3 regions of the Planococcus beijingensis genome follow, and region 2 is predicted to be linked to each of the others. Evidence: riboswitches for the same ligand, from Rfam matches in the RefSeq annotation. Region 2 holds a riboswitch; each other region holds the start of a gene.
The links. A riboswitch is a leader RNA that binds a small molecule or an ion and turns the genes downstream of it on or off. The one in region 2 is predicted to bind S-adenosylmethionine.

Region 1 (7,505 bases), on a different contig from region 2:
AAGTCGATTTCAATGGACGATGCAAAAAACGACGTGCAATTCAATGTACTGCTGCTGATTGCCAGTGCATTCGGGGTAGGAGCGGCCATGACTAAAACAGGTCTGGCGCAATGGGCGGCGGATGGCTTGTTGGCAATCGGACAGCCGTTCGGCCTGTTAGCTATTCTGATTTTAATTTACCTGCTGACCAGTATCTTTACAGAACTGATCACCAATAGTGCTGCGGCTGTCCTGATGATTCCAATCGGCATTGAAATGGCCAGCAACCTGCAGCTTGATCCTATGGGCTTCGCAGTGATCATCACGATTGCTGCCTCTGCAAGCTTTATTACCCCGATCGGTTATCAGACCAACTTGATCGTCTATGGGCCAGGCGGCTACAAATTCATGGATTATGTCAAAGTGGGCACGCCACTCAGTATTCTGGTTATGTCGGTGACTATCGGAATCGTTTACTATTACTGGTTTTAGGAGGAGAAAAGATGACCAAATCAACGAATATTGTATGGCATGAATCAAGTGTCACAAAAGAGGACAGACAAAAATTAAATAACCACAAAAGCGGGGTGCTGTGGTTCACCGGGTTATCGGGATCAGGAAAATCGACGGTATCTGTTGCCTTGGAAAAAGAGATCCACGCACTTGGAATCCGTACCTATCTATTGGATGGGGATAATGTTCGCCACGGATTGAATAAAAATTTGGGATTCAGCCCGGAAGACCGGACAGAAAACATTCGCCGCATCGGTGAAGTTGGAAAACTGATGAGTGATGCAGGGGTATTGACGCTATCGGCATTTATTTCGCCGTATCAGGAAGATCGCGACCAGGTGCGTGCCTTGCTTGAAGAAGATGAGTTCATTGAAATATACGTCAAATGCAGTGTGGACACTTGCGAAGACCGCGACCCGAAAGGCCTCTATAAAAAAGCAAGAGCCGGCGAAATCAAAGGATTCACAGGCATCGATGCGCCATATGAAGAACCGGTAAATCCTGAAATCGTCATTGAAACCGACAAGCAGACTTTGGAAGAGTCGGTTCAGACAATTACAGATTACTTGAAGAAAGCAGGATATCTGGGCTGATGGCTAGTGGCATTGATCCAATGAAATTGCTGGAAATCAGTCTTGCAGCCGGCAAAGAGATCATGGCGGTTTATGGACAGGAATTGATCGTTGAAGCGAAGGCTGACGATTCACCACTGACCATTGCCGATCAGCGGTCACATCAGACCATTGAAAGAGGACTGCAGATTGCCTACCCAGACATACCGGTTCTCAGCGAAGAGGGCAGTAAAATCCCTTATGAAGAGCGGAAAAACTGGCAGCGTTTTTGGCTGGTGGATCCACTCGACGGCACGAAGGAATTCATCAAACGCAATGGTGAGTTCACCGTCAACATCGCTTTAATAGAAGAGAACTATCCGGTTTTGGGTGTGATTTACGTGCCGGCCATGGATGTTTTCTACTACGGTGAAGAAAACAGCGGCGCATTTAAATTGGAAGCTGCTTCAGCTGGAAATTTTGAAAAAGCCGATGAATTATTCGAGGGAAGCATTCTGTTGACTGCAAAAAAAGCTTTAGACCGGACTCGAATCGTAACAAGCCGTTCGCATATGTCCGCTGAAACACAGGAATTCATCGATCGGATAAACGACGATAGCCAACCAATCGAACAGATATCGGCAGGCAGTTCACTGAAGTTTTGTCTGGTAGCAGAAGGGGGAGCGGATTATTACCCCCGCTTTGCGCCGACTATGGAATGGGATACGGCAGCCGGCCAGGCGATTGTCGAAGCAGCTTGCGGAGTTGTGCAGAGCGTTAAAGACCAAACCCGCTTTTCCTACAACAAAGAAAGCCTGAAGAATGGCTGGTTTTTGGCAAGAATATAAAAAGCTTGAGGCTAGTGAATGAAGAAAATGGAAACTCTTTATTGCAGAAAGTAAATAAATGATATTTTCAGAGTTTTATTGACAGCTATCTTTTATTGCTATAGTATTTAGAGAAATTATTAAAACCAAGTAATCTTATAAGGTATTTCTTATCGTGAGAGGTGGAGGGACTGGCCCTTTGAAGCCTCGGCAACAAGTTCTGGTTTTGACCGGATACACTGTGCCAATTCCAGCAGGTTCCATTGGGATCTGGAAGATAAGAAGACAGGCCCCGCAAACTGCGAATTGGTACCCTCTCTTCTTGTTCCATTGGAAGAGGGGGTTTTTTATTTTAGTGGCACGGAGGAATATCCAACCAACGGGACTGCTTACTGAAAATCTTTAATTCAATATATAGAAGTTTAAAGGAGGAAGTTAGGATGAGCCACGCTGTTTCGTACGAGCAATTTACTGGAGATCCATTTAAAGATTTGGCACCGACCGATCTCTTGAAAGGGGCTGCTGATATTCTGCAATGGGCCTATGAATCCTATGGAGAGAATATTGTCTATGCTTGCAGCTTTGGGGCAGAAGGCATGGTGCTGATTGATTTGATCTCCAAGGTGAAAAGCGATGCCGAAGTGGTGTTTCTCGATACCGACGTCCACTTCAACCAAACTTATGAACTGATTGAACGCGTCAAGAAGCGCTACCCGAAATTGAATATCCGGATGAAAAAGCCAGAATTGACGTTAGAAGAGCAAGCCAGCCAGTTCGGTGATGAACTATGGAACAGCCAGCCGGATAAATGCTGTGATATCCGCAAGGTCAAGCCGTTGGAACAAACACTTTCGGGTTCACAGGCTTGGATTTCAGGCCTTAGAAGAGAGCAGTCAGCCAGCCGCAGCAAGACGGATTTCATCAACAAGGACAACCGGTTCAAGTCGGTTAAAGTTTGTCCGCTGATTCATTGGACATGGGACGATGTTTGGCAGTATATCCAATTGAATGGCCTGGAATACAACATTCTGCATGACGAAGGTTATCCAAGCATCGGCTGCAAGCATTGCTCTTTTGCAGTGACGACTGATGGAGACAGCCGCGACGGCAGATGGAAAGGCTTTGCGAAAACTGAATGTGGCCTGCATACATAATGAGGCCGGCAATAGAGTAAATTACCGATCAGAAAATGGCATAATCATCGTTTCTCTGGTTGAAAAAAGGAGTCTAGGAAGCTTATGAAAAAAGTCTATTTAGTGGGTGCAGGTCCAGGCGACCTTGATTTGATTACAGTGAAAGGGTTGAAAGCCATTCAGAAGGCTGATGTCATCCTTTATGATCGCTTAATAAACCAGGAATTGCTGGACGAAGCGAAAGAACATGCCCAATTGATTTATTGCGGCAAAAAACCCGATAACCATTCCTTGAAGCAAGAAGAAATCAACGAGCTGCTTTGCCGGTTCGCATTGCAGGGAAAAGTCGTCACACGTTTAAAAGGAGGCGATCCTTTCGTCTTCGGCAGAGGCGGGGAAGAAGCAGAGGCATTGGTGGACCACAATATCCCGTTTGAAATTGTTCCAGGTATCACAGCGGGCATTGCAGCGCCGGCTTACGCTGGAATCCCGGTCACTCACCGTGATTACAGTTCTTCCGTAGCCTTTATTTCAGGAGTCAGCAAAGTGGGCGTCGACCAGGATGAATACTGGGAACATGTCGTCAAAAGCATGGATACGTTGTGCATCTACATGGGCGTCAGCAAGCTTCCTGAAATCTGTGGCCGCTTAATGCGCCACGGATTAAAACCGACGACACCGATCGCCTTGATTGAATGGGGGACGACAGAACGCCAACGGACGGTTACGGGAACACTCGAAGACATTATCCGAAACGCCAAGGATTTCGAGAATCCATCGATGATTGTAGTGGGAGAAGTGGTTCGATTGAGAGACAAATTGCAATGGTATGAGCAGCTGCAGGACGAACAGCAATTCCAGCTTGCCGCCCATGTTGGATAAGGAGATGGTGACATGCAGGCTGTACTTTACGTAAGCCATGGAAGCCGTGTAAAAGAAACACGCGATGAAGCGATGGCGTTTATGGAGCAGGTTCATCAAAAGGTAGATGTAACTCTTCACGAAACCTGCTTTTTGGAGCTGGCCAGTCCGGATATTGGGGAAGGAATTGACAGCCTTGTCAAACAAGGCGCGACAGCAATTGCAGTCGTTCCAGTTCTGTTGCTGAGCGCCGGACATTATTACGAAGACATTCCAGATGAAGTCAAAAAATCGGTCTTGCGTTATCAGGATATCCGCTTTACTTACGGAAAACCGCTTGGTGTCCAAGATCGGCTCGTTGAGATTTTAGCTGAGCGTCTGCAGGAGACGACAGTGGAGCGATTGCCTGAAGCGAAGATTCTGCTGGTCGGAAGAGGCGGGAAGAGCTCGGAAATCACCCGTTCGGTTGAAGAAATTGCTGCGAAACTGGCAGTGAAAGCAAATGTACCGAACGTGGAAGTCTGTTATTTGGCCGCAGCTGCCCCGTCATTTGATGAAGGATTGCAAGCTTCCATCAATTCCGGCAGCAACCAGATTTTCGTGGTTCCTTATTTATGGTTCACAGGCCTTTTGGTGAAATCAATGCAGAAGAAAATCAACGCTTTGTCTTCAGACGACCAGCAAATCATCTTATGCGGATATTTAGGCAACCATCCATCCATGGTGGATGCCCTGGCCGAACGCACACAAGAAGCGCTGCAAAGTGAGCAACAATTAGCATGGTGAGTGACAGAAGGAGAGATTGAACATGAATGGATTGGCCGGAAAGAAAATTGGCGTCGCCGCAGTCCGCGCTGCAAAAGAAATCAGCTTGCTGATCGAAAAGCAGTCCGGTACACCTGTCATTCTCCCGATTCAGGGAAGACAACGGCTGAACGAAGACATCAGCGCACAGAACATCACAGATTTTTTAGCCAAATCTTTTGACTGGGCCATCTTCACGACGGGGATCGGAGCAAGAACTTTAACCGATTCCGCAGAAAGCATCGGACTTCAGTCGCGTTATATCGACAAGCTGAAAGAAACGAAATTGGCTGTTCGAGGCAGCAAAACAATGAAATGGATCAAAGAACATGGCTTAGAGCCGGTTCATGTTTCAGAAGATGGAACCATGAATAACCTGCTCGCGGCTTTGGCTGAAGAATACGAAGGCAAGAGCCCGCAGCGGATCTTTCTCCAGGCCTACGACCAGGACGACGATAAACTGAAAAGCATATTGGAGGAAAAGGGCCACTCGGTTTACTTATCCCGCCCTTATTCCTATGAAAAACCGGATTCTTTAGTAGTAGACCAACTAAAACAATCCATCATCGCACAGTCCTTGGACGCCATTGTTTTTACCAGTAAAACGCAGGTAAGGAATATCTTCGCCGACACTGAGCAAAGCCAAGAACTGGTCAACGCTTTCAATGACCGGGTGCTGGCAGTTGCCGTCGGAAAAGTCACTGCCCAAGAGCTGGAAAGCAATGGCATCAATCAAGTGCTGCAGCCCGAACACCAGAAGATGGGGGCGATGATCGTAGCAATCGATCATCATTACCGCCAGCAGCAAATTCTTCAATAAATAAAAATAAACGAATTTCGAGGTGAAACAATTTGCAATTGCAGACAATGAACAGCCCATTCGATCAGGAACAGGTCGAGCTTATCAATCGCTTATTGCCGATGCTGACCGACAATCAGAAAATTTGGCTGAACGGCTATTTGGCCGGCACACAATCAGCCGCCACAGTAGCGGTGCAGGAACAACCCGGATTGGAATGGTATGCACAGCAAGGCGGTGCACCGGTTGCCACGCGTGAAATCACCATTCTGGTCGGCTCTCATACCGGCAACTGCCAATCGGTTGCCAAAGAGGTTTCGAAAAAACTGCAGGACAAAGACTATCAAGTGAAGCTTACGCCAATGGATGAGTTTAAACCGAAAGACTTGAAAAAAGTCGAAGATTTATTGGTCATCACCAGTACGCACGGAGACGGCCATCCGCCGGATAACGCCATTGCTCTTTATGACTTCCTGCACAGCAAACGTGCTCCGAAGCTTGATGATGTCCGGTTCTCGGTGTTGTCATTGGGGGACAGCTCCTACGAATTCTTTTGCCAGACCGGGAAGGATTTCGATAAGCGTCTGGAGGAATTGGGCGCCAAACGCATTCATCCGCGTGTAGACGCCGATTTGGATTTTGAAGAACCGGCAGAGGAATGGTTCGACGGCGTCTTCAGCATCTTGAACAAAGACAAAGAAACAGATCGTCCTGGTCCGGGAGCTGCTTCGGCTGCTCAAGAAATTCCAGCTGCCAGCAAGCCTGCCTATTCCCGCAGCAATCCGTTCAACGCGGAAGTTCTGGAAAATATCAATTTGAATGGGCGCGGGTCGAATAAAGAAACGCGCCATCTGGAACTCGATTTGGAAGGTTCTGGCCTGCAATATGAACCGGGAGACAGCTTGGGGATTGTTCCTGAAAACGAAGACAAGCTGGTTGATCAATTGATTGCGGCGGCAGGATGGAATCCAAATGATTCGGTATCGATCAACAAGCAAGGCGATACGAGCTCATTGCGCGACGCATTGATTACGACTTTTGAAATCACCAGCCTGTCGAAGCCGTTGCTTGAAAAAGCGGCCGCTTTTGCAGAAGGTGATGCCCTGAAGAATTTATTGGAACTTGAAAACAAAGAACAGCTGCAGGCTTATATCTATGGAAGAGATCTGATCGACTTGACGGAAGATTTCGGACCGTGGCAAGTGCCTGCTGCTGAATTCATTAAAATCCTGCGCAAAATACCGGTTCGCCTGTATTCGATTGCCAGCAGTGCAAAAGCGAATCCGGATGAAGTTCATTTGACCGTAGGCGCTTTGCGCTACGAAGCGAATGGACGGAAACGGACGGGCGTCTGCTCGACGCAATGTGCAGAACGTTCAGAAGCCGGCGCAACGCTCCCAGTGTTCATCCAAAGCAATAATAGTTTCCGTTTGCCTGAAAATCCGGAGACGCCGATCATCATGATCGGTGCTGGAACAGGAGTCGCTCCTTACCGTGCTTTCATGGAAGAACGGGAAGAAACGGATGCACAAGGAGACGCGTGGCTGTTCTTCGGTGAACAGCATTTCGTCACCGATTTCCTTTACCAGACTGAATGGCAAAGATGGTTGAAGGATGGCGTCCTGACGAAGATGGATGTCGCCTTCTCCCGGGATACGGCAGAAAAGATTTATGTGCAGCACCGTTTGATGGAAAAGAGCCAGGAAGTGTATCAATGGTTGGAAGCTGGAGCGAATGTCTATGTCTGCGGCGATGAAAAATACATGGCCAAAGATGTCCATGCTACGTTGGCGACCATTCTGGAGCAGGAAGGCACTATGAGTGCAGAGCAAGCGGAAGAGTATTTGACTTCCATGCGCAGCGACAAACGTTACTTGCGCGATGTTTATTAAGCAGACCCGCTCAACATTGAAAGGAGCTTATCATGAAAATTAAAGAATTGACTGACATAGAAGGCACTCCAAGTGAAATGGAGGTCATCAAAGACCGAACCAACTACTTGCGGGGCAATATTGAAGAAAGCTTTGCGGAGCGCTTG
Region 2 (7,505 bases):
TATCAGGCACCACAACGCGAAAAAGTACCGGTAACCGGTGAACCTGGCTACGCGACCCTGTTATTGGGCGCAGAAGGCATGTTCATTTCCGGCTATATCAGTGAATACGATTTAAAAATCGCTAAGAAACTGGCGTTTGTGCTGTCAGGCGGAAAAGTTCCCTATGGCACGAAAGTGGACGAGCAATACTTGCTTGATCTTGAGCGCCAAGCGTTCTTAAGTCTTGTAGCAGAACCGAAAACCCAGCAGCGCATGCAGCATATGCTGGTCAAAGGAAAGCCATTACGTAATTAATCGTTGATCATAAAAGGAGGAACTAAAAATGCGTGAAGCAGTAATTGTGGCCAGTGCTCGAACACCGGTCGGAAAAGCGGCAAAAGGTTCTTTAGCCACGGTGCGTCCGGATGATTTCGGCGCATTGGTTGTTAGAGAAACGCTACAGCGGGCTGGCGGGTACGACGGGCCGATAGATGATTTGATTATGGGGTGTGCCATGCCGGAAGCAGAACAAGGCATGAACATCGCACGCAATATCGGAGCACTTGCAGGCTTGCCGGATACCGTGTCAGCCGTTACCGTCAACCGTTTCTGTTCTTCAGGCCTTCAGTCGATCGCCTATGCAGCAGAACGCATCATGGTTGGTTCAGCTGAAGCAATCATTGCAGGCGGCGTAGAATCGATGAGCATGGTGCCGATGATGGGCAATGTCATCCGTCCAAACGCGAAATTGGCAGAAACAGCACCGCAATACTATATGAGCATGGGGCATACGGCAGAACAAGTAGCCACACAATACGGCATCAGTCGTGAAGACCAGGATGCATTTTCTGTCCGTTCCCATGAAAAAGCGGCAGCAGCCATTGCAGCCGGGCACTTTGATGAAGAAGTTGTGCCTGTCGAAGTGACGAAACGATATGTTGATGAAAACAATAAATATCAGGAGAAAACGTCTATGTTCGAAATGGATGAAGGCGTCCGCCATGGCACCAGCATCCAAACCTTGAACAAATTGCGCTCTGCTTTCTCAGCGCGCGGCACAGTTACCGCCGGAAACTCTTCACAAACTTCTGACGGCGCCGGCGCTTTGCTGGTGATGGACCGCGAAAAAGCAGAATCTTTGGGCTTGAAACCAATCGCGAAATTCCGCTCGTTTGCCACAGGCGGCGTACCACCTGAAGTGATGGGCATCGGTCCTGTCGTAGCCATTCCAAAAGCTTTGAAATTGGCTGGATTGACGATTGATGACATCGATGTATGGGAATTGAACGAAGCATTCGCTTCCCAGTCGCTTGGCGTCATTCGTGAACTTGGGTTGGATATCGACAAAGTCAACTTCAACGGAGGAGCCATTGCACTTGGCCATCCGCTGGGTGCGACGGGCTCGATCCTGACGATTCGCATGATGAGTGAATTGAAGCGCCAAGGCAAGCAGTTCGGCGTCGTCACGATGTGTATCGGTGGAGGAATGGGCGCAGCAGGCGTCTTTGAAATGTTGTAGAACTGAATGTGATAAATATTTTGTATGGATATGGAGCATAACAGCGGAGACTCCAGCGGAAAGGGTCCGCCTGGAGCGATTTCTTTAAAATAGAACATAATAAGCAATTACAAAATAGGAGGAATACAAAATGGAACAATCAAAAACATTGATCAAAGGCGGTAGTTTCTTAATCGAAGATGCGGATCTGTCACGGGTATTCACACCGGAAGATTTCACAGAAGAACAAAAAATGATCGCGAAAACGACTGAGGATTACGTCAACACAGAAGTAATGCCGGTTGTTGAAAAACTGGAAAACCATGAATTTGAGCATTCTGTCCGTCTGTTGAAAACAGCTGGCGACCTAGGCCTTCTTGGCGCTGATGTTCCGGAACAATACGGCGGTTTAGGATTAGACAAAATCGCATCTGCTTTAATCGCTGAAAAAATGTCGAAAGCGGGCGGCTTCTCAATCACTCACGGAGCACACGTTGGCATCGGCTCACTGCCAATCGTTCTTTTCGGTAATGAAGAACAAAAACAAAGCTACTTGCCGCGCCTTGCGACCGGTGAAATGATTGCAGCTTACGCTTTGACTGAGCCAAGCTCAGGGTCGGATGCATTAGGTGCGAAAACAGTTGCCAAGCTGAACGAAGCAGGCACACATTACGTATTGAACGGTGAAAAGCAATGGATTACCAACGCTGGATTTGCGGATGTATTCGTAGTCTATGCAAAAATTGACGGAGACAAATTCTCTGCCTTTATTGTAGAGCGCGAATTCCCTGGCGTTTCTGTTGGACCGGAAGAAAAGAAAATGGGCATCAAATCGTCTTCTACACGGACGTTGATCCTTCAGGATGCTGAAGTTCCTGTCGAAAACCTATTAGGTGAAGCTGGGCGCGGACATATCATTGCGTTCAACATCTTGAACATCGGCCGCTACAAATTGGGAGTCGGCACGATCGGAGCTTCTAAGCGCGCAATGGAATTGACGATTCCTTACACGAACCAACGCCAGCAATTCAAGACACCGATTTCTTCATTCAACTTGACGCGTGAGAAATTGGCGACAATGGCATCTAAATTATACGCAGTTGAAAGCTCTGTATATCGTACTGTTGGATTGTTCGAAGACCGCATGAGCAGCTTTACGGATGAGCAGCACGCTGATGGCAAATTAGTGGCTGATTCGATCGCTGAATTTGCAGTAGAATGTTCACTTAATAAATTCTTCGGTACGGAAACATTGGATTATATCGTAGATGAAGGCGTTCAGTTGCACGGAGGCTACGGCTTCATGCAGGAGTATGAAATCGAACGCATTTACCGTGATTCACGCATCAACCGTATTTTTGAAGGAACGAATGAAATCAACCGCCTATTGGTACCTGGAACGCTACTGCGTAAAGCAATGAAAGGTGAATTGCCATTATTGCAGCATGCACAGAAGCTTCAGGAAGAGCTGATGATGATGATGCCGGAAGAAGTTGGCACAGAAGCTTTGGCTCAGGAGAAGTACTTGGTGAAAAATGCGAAGAAAATTGCTTTGCTCGCTGCAGGCCTAGCAGCTCAGACATATGGAACGAAGTTGGAAGCGGAGCAGGAAGTGCTTGTCAACATCGCGGACATCGTGAGCAACGTCTTTGCGATGGAATCAGTAGTATTGCGTACAGAAAAAGCAATTGCTGCTTCAGGTGAAGAAAAAGCCAAGCAAAAACTTCTTTATACGCAGATCTATTGCCAGGAAGCATTCGACCAGATTGAAAAGGATGCCAAAGAAACGTTGATTGCAGCCATCGAAGGCGACAACCAGCGCATGATGCTTTCAGCATTGCGTAAATTGACCCGTTCAACTCCTTACAACGTCATTGCGAAAAAACGCGAAGCGGCTGTTAAGTTGATTGACGTTGAGAAATACATCGTTTAAAGGATAACGGAAATAGGCAGATCCGAACTTATCGGATTTGCCTGTTTTTTTTGCGTCGACCGGAAGCCTTCTTTTTGGTAAGCTTAGAAAAAAGGGAGGGTCTAACTTGATTACTTATTACGCATACCCGAAATGTACAACTTGCCGGAAAGCAAAAAGTTGGCTGGACAAAAATAATGTGGAATATAATGAAATACATATCGCAGAAAATCCGCCGACAAAAGAGCAATTGGCTGAAATCCATGAGGCCAGCGGCTTGGAATTGAAGAAGTTTTTCAATACAAGCGGTTTAATCTATCGTTCGCTTGGCTTGAAAGACAAACTATCGAGCATGACCGAAGAACAGCAATTAGAGCTTTTGGCTTCAGATGGCATGTTGATCAAGCGTCCGTTGGCTTGGGATGGAAAAAAGGTGACACTAGGTTTTAAAGAAGCCGATTACCAGAATAGCTGGCTTTAAGAAACGGCATCATCTTGTATTTCACAGCTGTTTATGTCAAACTGAAATTGAATCAACTACATAATTTGGAGGGGTCAAGATGAGCACACCAGCAGAACTTCGTTATTCTAAAGAACATGAATGGGTTAAGATCGAAGATGGCAATGCGCGTATCGGAATTACTCATTTCGCACAGGCTGAATTGGGGGATATCGTATTTGTTGAACTTCCACAAGTTGGCGATGAACTGAAAAAAGACCAGCCTTTCGGCAGCGTTGAATCCGTTAAAACAGTTTCGGAATTATACGCACCAATCAGCGGCAAAGTGATCGAAGTCAACTCCGAGCTTGAAGACAGCCCGGAATTCGTCAACGAGTCACCTTACGAGCAGGCATGGATGGTGGTTATTGAAGCCCCTTCTGAAGAAGAAATCAGTGATTTGATGAATGCTGATCAATACAAAGAAATGACCAACGAATAATTCCCGGAAAGCGCCTTTAATTTGGCGCTTTTTTTATTCGCGTCAAAGACGGAGAGAGTTGTGAAGAACCCCTATTCACTAGTTATCGAGTCCAATCTCTTGAACTAACCGTGTACCAACTGGTTTTTGAAAAGCTTATTTGTGGAATAACTCAATATAAAGGGGTATATTTCAACTTATATAGAAACAGCTTTTGAACTTATTCTATATTCGATGGGGTGAGTGTTATGGGAAAGGTGATTGTTGTGGAAGGGCTCAGTGATAAGACGAGAATTGCACCGCTCATTGCAGAACCCGTGACGATTCTTTGCACAAATGGTACAGTAAGTCCAACGAGACTTGAAGAATTGCTGCTGCCATATGAAGGCCAAGACATCATTATATTAGTGGATGCAGACTCTTCAGGAGAAAAATTGCGGAAGCTGGTCAAGCGTGAGTTCCCTGAAGCCCGGCATTTTTATGTGAACCGAAGCTACAAGGAAGTCGCAGCAACGCCGCTCCGGATCCTGATGGATGTGCTCATCTCAGCGAATGTCCAGGTCAATAAGCTATTAACAGAGGGATGAAGACGATGCAGGAATGGACTCATAAAGAATGGATCAAAGAAAAGAATACCAATCGCACTACCGCGTATTACTTATACACACCGATGTGCGGGACTTGTCAGGTAGCTTCCAAAATGCTGTCGGTTGTCACAGAACTATTGCCGGATCTTCCGATTGGCAAAGCGAACTTGAACTATGTACAGGAAATTGCAGGAATGTATGAAGTGGAAAGTGTTCCTTGCCTGCTGATTACAGAGAATGGCAAACTTAAGGAGAAGATTTACGCTTTCCAGTCGGTTCCTTATTTATATGGCAAGTTGAAAACTGTTGACGAATATAGCCGGTCATGGTAAATTGAATTTCTGGTAAGAAAAGCGCGGGAATCTATTTGAAATAGGAGAAGCGTAAGATTTACCACCAATTAAAATCTATTCTGTTTTACTAATTTCATATCGAACTCTTATTAAGAGTGGTGGAGGGAAGTGCCCTATGAAGCCCGGCAACCGTCATGAAAATGAAATGGTGCCAAATCACACGAAGCGAAAGCTTTGGAAGATGAGAGATTGGTTTCCGTATAATATACGTTTGCCCTTCTGCTCAGTTATGCGCGGAAGGGTTTTTTATTTTTAGGATTCAGGGGTGTTCAACGAATGATCGAGTTAAAGAAAGTGACGAAAAAATTTGATACAGGCAAGGCGGTTCTTACGGCTGTCGACCAAGTTGATTTATCTATTGCTGATGGAGAAATATTTGGGATTATCGGATATAGTGGAGCCGGTAAAAGTACATTAATCCGCTTATTGAATGGATTGGAAAAACCGACTTCCGGCACTGTGGAAATCAACGGTAAGGTAATTACTTCCATTAAAGGCGGAGAATTGCGGAAAGCGCGCCAGAAAGTCAGTATGATTTTCCAGCATTTCAACTTATTATGGTCGAGGACGGTTAAAGAGAACATCGAATTCCCTTTGGAAATTGCGGGAGTCTCAAAAGCGCAGCGTGGAAAACGGGTTCAGGAACTGATTGAGCTGGTTGGATTATCGGGCCGCGAAAATGCTTATCCATCGGAACTGTCTGGCGGACAGAAGCAGCGTGTCGGTATTGCCCGTGCGCTGGCGAACGATCCGGAAGTCCTATTATGCGATGAAGCAACTTCTGCGCTTGATCCGGAAACAACAGACGCAATCCTTGATTTATTGGTCGATATCAACAAGCGATTAGGCTTGACCATCGTATTGATCACTCATGAAATGCACGTCATCCGAAAAATCTGTCATCGTGTTGCTGTAATGGAAGGCGGGCGTGTCGTGGAGCTCGGAGATGTTCTGAATGTTTTCCAATCACCAAAAGAAGAAATCACCAAACGCTTCGTGGCCCAGGTCACTGATAGTGGAGATTCACAGGAAACCATCAAAAACCTTCGTGAGTTGTATCCGACAGGCGAACTGGTGAAATTGGTTTTTGTCGGAGAACAAACCGAACAGCCAATTCTGACAAAACTGATTCGCAGCCATTCGGTGGAAGTCAATATCGTTCAAGGCAATATTTCGCATACGCAACGTGGAGCTTATGGAACATTGATTCTTCAGTTGAAAGGCTCTCCTGGTGAAATGGAAGAAGCTTTGGCATTTCTCCACTCTGAAGATGTTCAAACGGAGGTAATGCATAATGATTGATTCGTTATTCCCCAATGTAGATTGGGACAGTATGTGGGAAGCCACACTTGAAACTCTTTATATGACAGCTTTATCAACGTTGTTTACATTCATCATCGGTTTGGCTCTTGGAATCCTGTTATTTTTGACAGCTCCTAAACAATTATGGGCCAATAAAGTGGTCAATTGGCTGACAGGTGCATTCGTGAATATATTCCGTTCCATTCCATTTATCATTTTGATTATTTTATTGATTCCTTTTACGTTATTCCTGATGGGTTCCATTCGGGGGCCAAACGCAGCTTTGCCCGCATTGATCATCGGCTCAGCTCCATTTTATGCACGCATGGTGTTGATTGCATTAAAGGAAATCGACAAAGGAGTCATCGAAGCAGCTCGCTCTATGGGCGCGACGACCGGCACAATCATTTGGAAAGTGCTACTGCCTGAATCGAAACCGGCATTGATTTCCGGAATTACGGTAACAGCCATCGCATTGGTCGGCTATACGGCTATGGCAGGCATCATCGGTGCAGGCGGCCTTGGGACATTGGCTTTCCTGGATGGTTTTCAGCGCAGCCGTGAAGACGTTACATTGATGGCGACGATTCTAATCTTGATCATTGTGTTCGTCATTCAATATATTGGTGATTTGGTAACAACAAAAGCAGATAAACGGTAATTGCGGATTTTCCGTTCCATAAACTAAAACACAGCAAAAGGGAGAGATAAAGATGAAGAAATTTGTAGTAGGAACAGCGTTGACAGCTTTAGTACTTGCAGGATGCGGAAATGGCGGAGCGGGTGAAGAAGAATCTAAAACTTTGCGTGTTGGTGCTTCCAATGTACCCCATGCTGAAATTCTAGAGCAAGCACAGCCACTCCTTGAAGAACAAGGAATCGAATTGGAAATTGAAACATATCAGGATTATGTCCTCCCTAACGAAGACTTGGAGTCTGGTGAAATTGATGCCA
Region 3 (7,505 bases), on a different contig from region 2:
ATGAAGCATGCACGCCGCAAGGTAGTGGTGACAGCATCAATCGACTCGGTGGATTTTTTATCTTCGGCACGGGTCGGAGATGTATTGGAGCTTGAAGCGAACGTCACTTCAACGGGCCGGACATCTATGGAAGTATATGTTCGGGTAAAATCACAAAACCTGCAAACCGGGGAAGAAAAACTGACAACGGAATCATTCTTGACGATGGTAGCAATGGGGGACGACGGGAAACCGACTCCTGTGCCGGCTGTAGTGCCGGAATCCGAAGGGGAAAAGCTGTTTTTTGAAACAGCGCCCGCAAGACGTGAACACCGGAAAAATCGAGTGAAAACACCAAGATGATAAAAAGGTGCATGGATGTTTGTCCATGCACCTTTTCTATCTTCCGACTGATTCCTTGGAATTGACGTTTTCCAGCGCATTGCCCGGTTCGCTGCTTATGACCGACAGGCTGCCGTCTGTTTCCAAAACGACAGCTGCCACTTTTTCAGTAGAACCTGAGCCGGAATTTCGGATAGCCTGCAAAATTTCAATTTCTTTGATCCGTTCTTTTTCATTGCACTTCTTATAAATTGGCCATTTAGAAACAACAGGCGTGGTTCCGATTTGATGACGTTATTGAACCAGTCGGAATGGACAGCAAGAAGGGTAATGACATACTGCAATAGAATCAGTAGAGCGAATGCAGTCAGCCCTTCAAGCAGGCTGATGCTGCTGTCCAGTAGAATAGTAGCCAATGTTGATCCTAAAGCCACCGTCACGACTAAATCAAAAGCGTTTAATTTAGTCAACGTGCGTTTACCGGAAATGCGCAGAAAAATGACTAATCCGACATAAGCGAAAAAACCGACTGTAGCAATGCGAATAAAGCTGTCGAGGGTAATTTTGAACATTTTTCTCCTCCTTCTGAAAAGGATTTTGATAATTTTATCCACATGTTGATAAGTTTTATTTATTCTTAAATATCAACAAAATTCAAATATCTTATCCACATAGCACACATTATTTGTTGGTTTATTGTGCATAAGCATAAAAATATGGAGTTTCTTATGAAAAAATGCAGGATTGTGGACAGTTCTGCCGTTACTCGTTATGATTCCCTGTAAAGTTATCAACAAACGCCAAAAGCTTAAATCGTTAAACCTCTTCATAGTTTCGGTAGGAAAGAGATCCATCATCTGAATTTCAGTTGGGAGTGGTTGAGGATGGCATCGTTCTTGAACGTACTTTGCCTTTTGGGTCTGTTGGTTTTCGCAGCAGGAATCGCTCTGTCTTTGCTGACGCTGGCCAATTTTGTTTTCGGCTTTACCGACGGTTTATGGCTGCGTATCTACTTCATACGCTTTTATTTATTTTTGGCGGTTTCCGGTATTCTGTTGTACATCCTCATTACATTCCGAAGAAAAGACGATGAAAAAAAGGAGTAGCCGAAGCTACTCCTTTTTGCTGCTTTAGCAGTCATGAAGGAAAAATCCTTCAAGCTGGTTAAAGCTTATTTTTTTGCTAGCAATTCTTCGAAATAAGCTCCGAATTCTTTTGAACGCTTCAAGATTGTGCTTGAAGACACGCCGAATTTTTCGCTTAAATCTTTTGCAGATAGCATAGGGCCTTTGATCAGCTCATGGTCCTGCAGGAATCTCCAATATCCGGCTACAAGAGCTTCCGGTTTTTGGACAGTCGGCTGCTGGCTGACAAGATAGCTGTTCAAGATGCTTGTAACATTGCTGACGGTCTCTTCATCAAAATCCGCCTGCTCAATATGCTTATCAAGTTCTGCCATAACAGAATCGTGTTCAGGAGAAAGCTGAATGCTTTCTTCTACACTTCCAGTTGAATACTTAACGATTTGTTCGACAACTGCTAAGTAGTTGTCACGCAGGTAGCTTTCATCCTGCGAAGCATTTTCAGAAGCGATTTGAGCTTTCAACTGCTCGAAGAACGGTGCGAATTCACCGACAACCGTCAAATAACCGTTGAGGAATAGTACACCTTTTTCCCCCACGCGAGAGTCTGGAAGCAGGATGGCCAATAAGCCTTGCCCGTTTTCCATATCTGTTGGAGGCTGATCGGCCATTTCAAGTGTTTCGCCTGTAAAGACATCGGTGAACTGTGCTTTTTCCACATCTCCCTTAACATATTGGCCAAGGAACACTTTCACGTCTTTCCAGTCTTCCAGCACTTCTTTGGTCGAAGGACGCTGGGCAAGTTCGATTTGTTTCGCTAAGAATTCTTCCCATAGTTCGGGTTTTTTCATGAACAGGAAGTTTTCGATTACGAAAGCCTGTGCATCGTTTTCAGCCATTGATTGCATCAAGCGTGGCTGCCATTCTTGTTGAAGTTCGCGGAATTCTGCAAGTTGTTCCTGGTTTGGATTTTCCGAGAAGAACTGTTGGCGTACTTTGAACAGTTCATCATTCACCAAATCATTGATGGATACAGTTTGCTGTTTTCCGTGACATTTTTTGTATTTTTTGCCGCTGCCACATGGGCATGGATCATTTCTTCCTACCATTCTAATCACCTACATTTTTTATTGAGTGTAACATAAAATTGCGATACGCTCAAAAGTCTGACGATTCAGACGGGAATCGGACGTATGAAAAAGGGTGTAAGGCTGCTGATGCTGTACCGAATAAGGAGTTGGGCAACAGACAATTCGGACTGGAAAAATCTTAAACACTTTTGGGATTCATTAGATATTAGAGAATCGAAAGTATGCACAAATTGGCATGCGTATTATAATTAAGAAAGAATAAGCAGGAGCAGGAGGGGACGATGTGTTTGAAGATCCGGTAAAAGAGTTTATTTCCTGGATGCGGGTCATCTTTTTGACTGTGCTTATCGTCTTGGGATCACGGTATTTTCTGTTTGAACCGGTAGCTGTCCATGGAGAATCCATGATGCCCACGTTCGAAGAAAATGACAAAGTCATGCTTTTTAAGATTCATACGATAGAAAATTTTGACATGATCGTCTTCAAAGCACCCAATGGCGTCAATTTCATCAAACGGGTAATCGGTGTTCCAGGAGACCGCATTTCAATGAAAGACGATCAGCTGTATGTGAACGGCACTCCCCAAGCGGAACCTTATTTGGATAAGAACCGGAAAGCGGCGGAGCAAGAAGGATTGATGCAGCTGACTGAAGATTTCCAGGAATTTGTCGTACCTGCCGAATCTTATTATGTATTAGGGGATAACCGCTTAAATAGCATGGATTCCAGGGTTTTGGGTTTTATTTCTAAAGACTCAGTCCTTGGTGAAGTGAAAATCAGGTTGTCGCCTTTCGAGCATATCGGTTTTGTGAAATGAATCAGATGTGGACAATCTTCTCAATTTTTAAAAGGACAGCAGCCCCGTATTGGGACGCTGTCCTTTATGCACTCTAAAATAATTTCAAAGCTTCGATGCGATTGACCGCTTCAATGATGCGGGTTTCATCAACCAGTAATCCGACACGGACAAAACCTTCTCCAACATCGCCGAAACCACTGCCTGCCGCAACTGAAATATCTGCTTTCTCAAGAAGGAAGTCGGCAAATTCCACGCTGGTGAAACCTTCTGGAACCGGCAGCCAGGCAAAGAAAGAGCCTTGTGGTGCTTTGATGTCCCAACCGATCCGCGCGCATTCAGCCACCAGGACGTTGCGGCGTTTTTCATAAAGGCCGACCAATTCATCTACGCATTGCTGGTCGGCATTCAACGCCTCTGCCGCAGCCAATTGGACGGCAGGGAACAAACCGGCGAAAAAATGGTCCTGGATCAAGTTCAAGGCTTCAATCATTTTGGAATTGCCAACAGCAAATCCGATGCGCCAACCTGCCATGTTGTAAGTCTTCGATAAAGTGTACATTTCGATGCCAACTTCTTTGGCCCCTTCGGATTGAAGGAAACTGACCGGTTTTTTTCCGTCAAACCCGACCGCTCCATAAGCGAAATCATGGACAACCGCAATGCTGTTGTCCTTGGCGAATTTGACTGTCTCATCAAAGAATTCTTTAGTCGCTACTGCACCGGTCGGATTGTTCGGGTAGTTCAAATACATCAGTTTGGCGCGTGAGCGGATGCTTCCAGTCAACTCGGCATAATCCGGCAAATAGCCATTTTCCGGATTCAGCCTCATCAGCTCATACCCAATATCTGCAAGCGGGGCTCCCGACAGGTAATCCGGATAACCGGGATTCGGCAGAAGTAATAGATCATCTGGATCCAACAAAGCCAAGGGCAGCTCAACGAGCCCGATTTTTGTTCCTGCCAAGATTGCAACTTCGAGGTCAGGATCGATATCCACACCATACTCGCGTTTGTAAAAATTCACAGCGGCTTGACGCAGTTCCGCTATGCCGCGAAAAGGTGAATATTTATGCGTTTTTGGATCGGCTGCAGCGGTTTGCAGGGCTTTGATAATATGTTCGGGCGTCGGCTGGTCGGGATTGCCTTGGCCAAGATTGATGACATCGCGTCCTTCAGCGATTGCTTTGCTTGTTTTGGCCACCAGTGAAGCGAAAAACTGCGTGGGTAAGTTTTGGAGCCGTTTTGAAAAGTCCATGTGATTCTCCTTATTTTCGAAATAATTGCACTTCTACTTCAAATCTTATAGAGTTGAAGGTAACTTGTCTAGTGGAGGAGAAACGAATGAAAATTGCATGCGTTCAAATGGATATCGCTTTTGGTCAGCCGGAATTGAATTATCGGAAGGTCCTGGATTATTTAACGGAAGCGGCCAGCAATGGAGCGGAGACGATCGTCTTGCCTGAAATGTGGAATACAGGATATGCATTGACCGAACTGGATACATTGGCAGACAGCACAAACCGGACAGTGGAATTGCTCAAAAGTTTTGCGAAAGAGCATAAAGTCAATATTGTGGGTGGCTCTGTTTCGACTGAAAAAAACGGAGGATTCTATAATACGATGTACGTTGTCGACAAAGACGGCGGGCTGGTTTCGGAATACGATAAAGCCCATCGTTTTTGTTTAATGGATGAACATATCCATCTTGAAGAAGGCGATACACTTGGCACATTCGAATTGGATAATCAGACATACGGAGGCGTCATTTGTTACGATATCCGTTTTCCTGAATGGATCCGTGCCCAGGCGCTGAACGGTGCAAAACTTGTATTTGTATCAGCGGAATGGCCCGAAGCGCGGATTGATCATTGGCGCATCTTGTTGCAGGCACGCGCCATCGAAAACCAAATTTTTATTGTCGCCTCGAACCGTATCGGCAGTGATCCAAACAATGAATTCGGCGGCAGCACGATGGTGATCGCCCCCTGGGGAGAAGTTCGTTTGGATATGAAGAAAGAGGAAGGCATTGGTTATGCAGAAATCGATTTGGATGAAGTAGAGGAAGTCCGGAAGCGCATTCCGGTATTCGCCGATCGCCGTGAGCAATTGTACGAAAAATTCAAAAAGTAGATTGACACTCGCTGGGGATGCCTGTAACATAAAATTCAATTAAATAACTTAAACTTATCAAGAGAGACTGAGGGACAGGCCCTGTGACGTCCGGCAACCCCCGATTGGGAAGGTGCCAAATCCAACGGAATCCAATGTTCCGAAAGATAAGTCGAGAAACTAAATTTTTCGATGCTTCTTTCTTGATGAAAGAGGCATCTTTTTATTGGCGGGAGGAAGCTATGATACAGATTGAGAAATTGACGAAAACTTACACAACTAAGCATGGCACCGTCACTGGAGTGGATAATGTTTCATTGGAAATCGGAAAAGGTGAAATTTTCGGCATCGTCGGCTATTCAGGTGCCGGCAAAAGTTCGCTGATCCGTTGCATCAACTTGCTTGAACGGCCGACTTCCGGCAGCGTCACAGTAGATGGCAATGATTTGACCAAACTAAACAGTGAAAAATTGAGAAAAGCCCGTTTGAAAATCGGCATGATTTTTCAGCATTTCTACCTGATCAGCCAAAAGACGGTGTACGAAAATATCGCTTTTGCGCTTCGGGCTGCAGGCACTCCATCTAAAAATCTGAAAGGCCGCGTGGAAGAATTGTTGGAAATGGTCGGTTTATCAGATAAACGCGATGTTTATCCAGCTCAATTGAGCGGTGGACAGAAACAGCGTGTCGGCATCGCACGGGCATTAGCCAACAATCCGGCCGTTTTGTTATGTGATGAAGCAACATCGGCACTGGATCCGAATACCACATTGTCCATTTTGCGTTTATTGAAAGACATCAATCTTAAATTGAACATCACAATTGTACTGATTACGCATGAAATGAATGTCGTCAAGGAAATCTGTGACCGCATGGCCGTCATGCAAGGTGGCCGTGTCATTGAAGAAGGTCAGGTCTACGACATTTTTGCAGATCCTCAAAAGGAATTGACCAAGGAATTCATCTCCAGCGTTGTCTCTTTCAATGTTCCGGAACACTTGTTGAGTGAATTTACGGGTACAGTAGTGAAAGTGTTGTTCAAAGGGGGAGTGGCCGGAGAAGGCGTAATTTCCGATATGCTGCAGAATTATCCGGTCAAAGGAAACTTTTTGCATGGAGCGATTGAGTATATTCAGGAAAGGCCGCTTGGCGTTTTTATCATGGAGTTGAAAGGGACTTCTTCTGACGTCATGGATGCATTGAAGTATATGGAAAGCAGATCGGCAATTGTGGAGGTGATTCCGAATGGGCGTTGAATGGGGACGAATTATTGAATTATGGCCCGAAATACAGACTGCTTTTTTTCAGACACTGACAATGATCGGGATTTCCTTGGCAGTGGCTTTGATTGTCGGCCTTCCTTTGGGAATTTTGCTGTTCATTACAGACCGCGGCTTATTTCTTGAAAACCGGCCGGTCAATGCTGTGATTGGTTTTATCGTCAATATTGTGCGTTCTATTCCGTTTATCATTTTGTTGGTGGCACTTATCCCGCTGACGAAACTTATTACAGGAACAACCATTGGCCCGATTGCGGCGAGTGTGTCCCTATCGGTTGCGGCGATTCCGTTTTTCGCACGTATTGTGGAAAACTCACTGCGTGAAATCGATAAAGGCGTCATTGAGGCAGCGATTGCCGTGGGTGCCACACCATGGATGATCATCAAAGACGTTCTGCTGCCGGAAGCGAAAGCAAGCATTATCCAGGGGGTGACATTGACCATCATCAGCCTGGTCGCCTATTCTGCGATGGCAGGCGTAGTAGGCGGCGGAGGCATTGGAGATTTGGCCATCCGCTTCGGCTATTACCGCTACGATAATACGATCATGATTGTTACTGTTGTCATTTTGATTGTGTTGGTCCAATTGATTCAACAAGCTGGCGACTATACGGCGAAAGCCATCGATAAACGATAAGGGGAGAATGACATGAAAAAATTAGGATTTATTTTAGCAGCAAGCGCATTGGCTTTGGCAGCATGCGGCAGTGGAGAAGAAAGCGGCTCTGAAGGAACTGGAGGAGAAGCTTCGAAGGACATTAAACTAGGGGCTACTGCAGGTCCATACAGCGACATGCTGAGCAAAGCTATTGTGCCTGGACTT

Region 1: it holds a riboswitch for S-adenosylmethionine, as region 2 does, so the genes downstream of both, IRE19_RS15900 (phosphoadenylyl-sulfate reductase) here and IRE19_RS14950 (methionine ABC transporter ATP-binding protein) in region 2, are expected to answer to the same signal.
Region 3: it holds a riboswitch for S-adenosylmethionine, as region 2 does, so the genes downstream of both, IRE19_RS08605 (methionine ABC transporter ATP-binding protein) here and IRE19_RS14950 (methionine ABC transporter ATP-binding protein) in region 2, are expected to answer to the same signal.

The regions. Positions count from the first base shown of each region.
Region 1 covers NZ_JADHDZ010000007.1:148,716-156,220, reverse strand. The annotation lists gene IRE19_RS15915 (SLC13 family permease) at 1-471, shown strand, start outside; gene cysC (adenylyl-sulfate kinase) at 483-1,085, shown strand; gene cysQ (3'(2'),5'-bisphosphate nucleotidase CysQ) at 1,085-1,891, shown strand; SAM riboswitch class I at 2,038-2,154, shown strand; gene IRE19_RS15900 (phosphoadenylyl-sulfate reductase) at 2,311-3,024, shown strand; gene cobA (uroporphyrinogen-III C-methyltransferase) at 3,109-3,885, shown strand; gene IRE19_RS15890 (sirohydrochlorin chelatase) at 3,898-4,650, shown strand; gene IRE19_RS15885 (uroporphyrinogen-III synthase) at 4,673-5,488, shown strand; gene IRE19_RS15880 (assimilatory sulfite reductase (NADPH) flavoprotein subunit) at 5,521-7,359, shown strand; gene cysI (assimilatory sulfite reductase (NADPH) hemoprotein subunit) at 7,392-7,505, shown strand, end outside.
Region 2 covers NZ_JADHDZ010000006.1:133,659-141,163, forward strand. The annotation lists gene IRE19_RS14915 (3-hydroxyacyl-CoA dehydrogenase NAD-binding domain-containing protein) at 1-294, shown strand, start outside; gene IRE19_RS14920 (acetyl-CoA C-acetyltransferase) at 323-1,498, shown strand; gene IRE19_RS14925 (acyl-CoA dehydrogenase FadE) at 1,629-3,410, shown strand; gene IRE19_RS14930 (arsenate reductase family protein) at 3,517-3,870, shown strand; gene gcvH (glycine cleavage system protein GcvH) at 3,950-4,330, shown strand; gene IRE19_RS14940 (ribonuclease M5) at 4,558-4,896, shown strand; gene IRE19_RS14945 (thioredoxin family protein) at 4,902-5,228, shown strand; SAM riboswitch class I at 5,333-5,437, shown strand; gene IRE19_RS14950 (methionine ABC transporter ATP-binding protein) at 5,526-6,551, shown strand; gene IRE19_RS14955 (methionine ABC transporter permease) at 6,544-7,212, shown strand; gene IRE19_RS14960 (MetQ/NlpA family ABC transporter substrate-binding protein) at 7,265-7,505, shown strand, end outside.
Region 3 covers NZ_JADHDZ010000003.1:771-8,275, reverse strand. The annotation lists gene IRE19_RS08640 (acyl-CoA thioesterase) at 1-342, shown strand, start outside; gene IRE19_RS18530 (hypothetical protein) at 379-525, opposite strand; partial or broken gene IRE19_RS18525 (DUF421 domain-containing protein) at 705-893, opposite strand; gene IRE19_RS08630 (hypothetical protein) at 1,206-1,427, shown strand; gene IRE19_RS08625 (SEC-C metal-binding domain-containing protein) at 1,493-2,512, opposite strand; gene lepB (signal peptidase I) at 2,778-3,311, shown strand; gene IRE19_RS08615 (pyridoxal phosphate-dependent aminotransferase) at 3,385-4,548, opposite strand; gene IRE19_RS08610 (carbon-nitrogen family hydrolase) at 4,635-5,423, shown strand; SAM riboswitch class I at 5,475-5,576, shown strand; gene IRE19_RS08605 (methionine ABC transporter ATP-binding protein) at 5,645-6,658, shown strand; gene IRE19_RS08600 (methionine ABC transporter permease) at 6,648-7,319, shown strand; gene IRE19_RS08595 (MetQ/NlpA family ABC transporter substrate-binding protein) at 7,332-7,505, shown strand, end outside.